Dongshaea marina: one gene and its partner. Each later gene encodes a partner of the first gene's protein in a complex. Links are inferred from orthologs where the notes say so. Each region holds a gene or a part of one and is shown in the gene's direction. Other genes may lie near its edges.

Region 1 (3,046 bases):
GTTGAAACCCCTTGTGGATGATTGCGCCCGCATGGGGCTGCATCATCACTACGGCCACAGTAATAGGTCCCCACATGGAGTGGGGCAGGGCGGTGATTTGATAAAAGATCAGGGTGAATGCCAGGGCCAAGGTGATGCGCAGAGCATGGGCAAACTGCTGATGAGAAAGAAAAAGGGTTTTAAGGCGTGAATACATACCGGGCCTGGATGATGGATTGATATTCTCAAAATTAGCCAATCTTCGGAGCTTTTCCTAGTCACCATTTGGGTATTGCTATTCCGTTGACAGCTATATATGCAATCCAAGTGGTTTCTGTTAGTTACCTTTGGTCCTGAATCAAGTATACTGTGCCGCGAAATTAAGCGATTAAAAGTTAAAGGAAGCGAAAAGTGAATCCTATCGTTAAAACTTTTCAGTATGGTCGTCATACTGTCACTCTGGAAACCGGAGTCATGGCCCGTCAGGCATCCGGGGCTGTTATGGCGAGCATTGGCGATACTGCGGTATTTGTTACTGTTGTCGGTAAAAAAGAAGCAGATGAGGGGCGTGACTTTTTCCCTCTGACCGTTAACTATCAAGAGAAAACCTATGCTGCGGGTCGTATCCCAGGTGGATTTTTCAAGCGTGAAGGTCGCCCGTCTGAAGGTGAGACGCTGACGGCTCGCTTGATCGATCGTCCTATTCGTCCGCTGTTCCCTGATGGATTTAAGAACGAAGTACAGGTTGTGGCGACCGTCATGTCGGTAAACCCTGAAATTGCACCCGATATGGTTGCAATGATCGGGACCTCTGCTGCGCTGGCGATCTCAGGTATTCCGTTTAATGGTCCTATCGGTGCGGCGCGCGTCGGTTATAAAGATGGTGGCTACCTGCTGAACCCAAGCGTTACAGAGCTCAAAGAGAGCAAGCTGGATCTGGTTGTTGCGGGTACCGAAAATGCGGTTCTGATGGTTGAATCTGAAGCGCAAGAGCTCAGTGAAGATGAGATGCTGGGTGCCGTGGTTTATGGCCACGAGCAGATGCAGGCTGTGATCACCGCAATCAATGAGTTTGCTGCCGAAGTTGCAACACCGGTCTGGGATTGGAAAGCGCCGGCAACCAATGAGGCTCTTAAGGGGCAGATTGCCGAGCTGGCAGAAGCGGGTCTTTCTGATGCTTATCGCATCACTGATAAGACTGAGCGTCGTGACGCTGTAACCGCAGTGAAGCAGAGCACCCTTGAGAAGCTGCTGGAGCAGGATCCAGAGCTGAATCAGAAAGAAGCGGGTGAGTTGCTGGGTAAGCTTGAAAAAACAATCGTACGCGGTCGCGTGGTGCGTGGTGAGCCTCGTATCGATGGTCGTGATACTCAGATGGTCCGTGCCCTGCACGTGGCGACAGGCCTGCTGCCAAGAACCCATGGCTCATCTTTGTTCACCCGTGGTGAAACTCAGGCGCTGGTGACCTGTACTCTGGGTACCGAGCGTGACGCTCAGCTGATCGATGGTCTGACTGAGTCACGCAATGAGCGTTTCATGCTGCACTATAACTTCCCTCCATACTGTGTGGGTGAGACCGGCATGATGGGCTCTCCGAAGCGTCGTGAGATCGGTCATGGACGTCTGGCCAAGCGTGGAATCCAGGCTGTGATGCCATCGGCTGAAGATTTCCCGTATGTGGTTCGTGTGGTTTCAGAGATCACCGAGTCTAACGGTTCCTCCTCTATGGCTTCCGTGTGTGGTACCTCGCTGGCGCTGATGGATGCAGGTGTTCCGATCAAGTCCTCTGTTGCCGGTATCGCCATGGGGTTGGTCAAAGAGGGCGATGACTACGTGGTTCTGTCTGACATCCTGGGCGATGAAGATCACCTGGGTGACATGGACTTCAAGGTTGCGGGTACCAATGAGGGTGTTACCGCCCTGCAGATGGATATCAAGATCGAAGGGATCACCCGTGAGATCATGGAAAAGGCTCTGGCTCAGGCCAAGGGCGCGCGGATCCACATCCTGGGTGTGATGGATCAGGCGATCGAGAAGCCACGTGACGATATCTCTGATCTGGCTCCACGTATCCACACGATCAAAATCAACCCTGAGAAGATCCGTGACGTCATTGGTAAGGGTGGGGCAACCATTCGTGCCCTGACCGAAGAGACCGGCACTAACATCGAGCTGGATGATGATGGTACCGTGCGCATTGCAGCCGTTGATGGTGCAGCGGCTAAAGATGCGATTGCTCGCATTGAAGCGCTGACTGCCGAGGTTGAGACTGGCCGTATCTATAAGGGTACCGTTGCTCGCCTGGCTGACTTTGGTGCATTCGTGACCATACTGCCTGGCAAAGATGGCCTGGTTCACATTTCTCAGATCTGTGAAGAGCGGGTTAAGAGTGTTGCCGATCACCTGAAAGTGGGTGACAAGGTCGATGTTAAGGTTCTGGAAGTTGATCGTCAGGGTCGTGTGCGCTTGTCTATTAAAGAGGCAAAGCAGCAAGCTACTCCGGCTCAGGCTCCAGAGCAGGGTGAAGAGCAGAAGTAATCACTGTCTCAATCACTGATTAAAAAGGAGCCAAAAGGCTCCTTTTTTACTGTCTGCTCTTCAGGCGGCAGACTCTTTAGGCTGGGAATAGCCAGAGACGTCTGTTATACCATTCATGAAAGAAATGTGATCGGCTTACTGATAATCCATGAGTCATTTGAGCCACGCAGCAAGTCCGAGCCTCTTCCATGAGGCTCCTTTCCAGCTCAGCGATACCCATCCATGGACATCCTCCCAGTTCGGCATCCTGCCTCTCGTTCCATTGCTAAGAGGCAATTCCACCCTGCTTCGCGTGCGTTGCTCTGGGAGCAACTTACCCTTGTATGCTCGATGCCAGCGGCTACCATCCTGGTAGCCTCTTCCAGTTCGCAGTCCATTGCTCTCGCTACGTTGCTAAGCAACTACGCCCATGCTGACAACGGGCTAAATCACTCACAGATTATCCAAATCAGTGCAAGTTATATCCTGATCACCTAACTATTGGGATTGGTATTAGTTATCAGACCATACCGCCAGCTCATTATTGCCA
Region 2 (2,935 bases), 1.2 Mb from region 1 along the record:
AATCAAGTTTGGCTCTCAAGACGCCGATATTCATGAAAACGGTGCCTTCACCGGTGAAAACTCCCCTGTCACGCTCAAAGAGTTCGGCTGTACTTATGCCTTAGTTGGCCACAGTGAGCGCCGTACCCTGCATGCTGAAAGCGATCAGGTTATTGCTGAAAAATATGCGGCAGTACAAAAAGGTGGTCTGCTGCCTGTTCTGTGTATCGGTGAAACTCTGGAGCAGTTTGAAGCAGGTCAAACCAACCAGGTGGTTGAAACTCAGCTCAAAGCGGTTATCGATCGCAATGGCGTTGAGTCTCTGGCTGATGCCGTCATCGCCTACGAGCCTGTCTGGGCTATCGGCACCGGCAAGACCGCGACTCCTGAGATCGCTCAGAACGTTCACGCCCACATCCGTAACTATCTGAAAGGTTTCAACGCTGAGATCGCCGCTAAGGTTCAGATCCTCTATGGTGGCTCGGTGAAGGGAGCAAACGCCAAAGGCCTGTTCGGTATGGAAGATATCGACGGGGCCCTGGTTGGTGGTGCTTCCCTGCAGGCAGATGAGTTTGCCAGCATCATCGAAGGTGCGAAGTAATCTGCTGCCCATAAGTGCAAGCCATAATGGAGCCCCGCCGGGCTCCATTTTTTTTATAACTCAATGCAAATCGTGATTTTTTTGCTATGCTCTTCAACCGGAACCAGTGGACCGAATGCAGAAATAAGATAAAAAACAGCCAGAAGCAGCAACAGAGTCGGCACTGAAACAGTTTGTAACTGTCGCAACAGGTGAGTTCACTCGTAAAATACACACAAAATCTCACTGCGACATATACTCACAACTAGAACTCATTTTTTAGTCAGTGAAAGAATTTATGCTCTGGATGGAGATCGTGAGCAAACAGCTTTTTACAACTTATAAATCAAAACATTTAGAGGCACACTATGGTTAAGAAAATTGGAATCCTAACCAGTGGCGGTGACGCGCCAGGAATGAATGCAGCGGTTCGTTCCGTTGTTCGCACAGCTCTGCATAATGATCTGGAAGTTTACGGTGTCTATGAAGGCTACCAGGGTCTGCATGAGGATAATATCGTTAAACTCGGCCGCCACAGCGTCTCAGACGTGATCAATCGTGGTGGTACCTTCCTGGGCTCAGCCCGCTTTCCTGAATTCAAAGAAGAAAAGGTACGCCTAGAGGCGATCGATAACCTGAAGAAGCATGGCATTGATGCTCTGGTGGTGATCGGTGGTGATGGCTCCTACATGGGGGCGAAGAAACTGACCGAGATGGGTTACCCCTGTATCGGTCTGCCCGGAACCATAGATAATGACATCGCAGGCACCGACTACACCATCGGCTTCGACACTGCCCTGAACGTGGTGGTTGATGCGGCCGATCGCCTGCGCGATACCTCATCTTCCCATAACCGGATCTCAATCATTGAGATCATGGGTCGCTACTGTGGCGATCTTACCATGAGCGCTGCCGTAGCCTCTGGTGCCGAATATGTGGTGGTTCCAGAGCGCGGACTGGATAAAGAGAGCCTGATCCGCCAGATCGATAACGGGATCCACAAGGGCAAAAAGCACGTCATTATCGCCATCTGTGAGCACATCACCGATGTCAATGAACTGGCCAAAGAGATTGAATCGGCCACCGGCCGTGAAACCCGCTCAACCATCCTGGGGCATATCCAGCGAGGTGGAACTCCAACAGCCCGCGATCGGATCATGGCAAGCCGTATGGGTGCCTTTGCGGTTCAGCTCCTACTGGAGGGCCAGGGCGGTCGCTGCGTTGGCTTGCAACATAACAAGCTGGTTCACCATGACATTATCGATTGCCTGGAGAACATGAAGCGCCCCTTCAACGAAGAGCTCTATCAGCTCTCAACCGTACTGTTCTGATCCATAGGCCCGGCCTGGGCCGGGCCTATGCTCTGTTGACGTTTTCAGGCCAGGAAACGTCAACAGAGCCTATATTCCCCCAAGCATTTTCACTATACTGGGTCATCCCCCGTTGTGAGACTCGGATATGCCTGATCCACAGCTGCTGCTCATCGCCAGCCTCATCACTCTGCTCGGCGCCTTTATTCAAAGTGCCATCGGCTTTGGTATGGCAATCGTCGCCGCGCCTGTGCTCTTTTATCTTGATCCACAGTTGATCCCTGCCCCACTGATCTGTGCGGCCCTGGCCAGCTGTGCCCTGAATATCTGGCGATTTCGCCACGCCCTGTCGATGAAGGGGCTCTATTGTGCCATTGGCTGGAGAATTCCCGGGACGATCGTCGGGGGTCTACTGCTGACGGTAGTCTCACAACGCATGCTCGGCCTGATGATCGCCCTGATGATTGGCATTGGGGTGGCAATAAGCCTGCTGCGCCTTTCGGTCAAGGCCACCCCGCTTAACATGGGGATCGCCGGATTTCTCTCGGGTGTGATGGGAACCAGCACCTCGATTGGCGGCCCTCCTATGGCGCTGGTGATGCAATCGGAGCAAGCCAATGCCATTCGTGCCAATCTGGCCAGCTTCTTTTTTATCAGCTGTGTGCTGTCACTTCTGATGCTCAGTTATACCGGCCATTTCGATGGCAAACTTGCTCTGTGGGGACTGGCCTTGATCCCCCCAGCACTATTAGGCAACGCTCTCGCCTATCTGGTGGTAGAGCGGATCTCTCCCAAGCTTCTTCACTATGCCACCATAAGCCTGTGTAGTATTGCCATGATCAGCATCCTGGTCCAGAGTGCCTAAATATCCAGCTGTCAGCACACAAATAGTACTTCTCCTCTATACCTGATGCTTTAAGCCTGATACATATGAGAGGTGTCAAATCGCTAAGGAGGAGCCGATGCGTCTTGGGATCTTAGATTGTGATCATATTGATGATCGAGAGAGTAATTATGGGGATTACTACTCCGAACGCTTTATTAAATGCCTCAAGCCGCGCCTGGC

What was found. Proteins that work in one complex are often made in the same cells at the same time.
Region 2: pnp (region 1) and pfkA share a complex: the UniProt entries of both Bacillus subtilis proteins name them as parts of the possible RNA degradosome complex. The link is inferred for Dongshaea marina from one-to-one orthologs.

Annotation. Positions count from the first base shown.
Region 1 is NZ_CP028897.1:1,426,649-1,429,694, forward strand. What follows is about bases 58-2,953. They hold pnp (polyribonucleotide nucleotidyltransferase), read left to right. Parts: upstream 58-390; coding sequence 391-2,517; downstream 2,518-2,953. Other genes in these bases: DB847_RS07015 (FUSC family protein), read right to left, coding at 58-238. In the rest of the region: more of DB847_RS07015, read right to left, coding at 1-57; DB847_RS07025 (VOC family protein), read right to left, coding at 3,010-3,046. UniProt on the Bacillus subtilis protein: Involved in mRNA degradation. Catalyzes the phosphorolysis of single-stranded polyribonucleotides processively in the 3'- to 5'-direction. Necessary for competence development in Bacillus subtilis.
Region 2 is NZ_CP028897.1:2,611,239-2,614,173, forward strand. The notes cover bases 124-2,908. They hold pfkA (6-phosphofructokinase), read left to right. Parts: upstream 124-927; coding sequence 928-1,890; downstream 1,891-2,908. Other genes in these bases: tpiA (triose-phosphate isomerase), read left to right, coding at 124-580; DB847_RS12515 (sulfite exporter TauE/SafE family protein), read left to right, coding at 2,018-2,734; DB847_RS12520 (glutamine amidotransferase-related protein), read left to right, coding at 2,832-2,908. Outside these bases: more of tpiA, read left to right, coding at 1-123; more of DB847_RS12520, read left to right, coding at 2,909-2,935. UniProt on the Bacillus subtilis protein: Catalyzes the phosphorylation of D-fructose 6-phosphate to fructose 1,6-bisphosphate by ATP, the first committing step of glycolysis.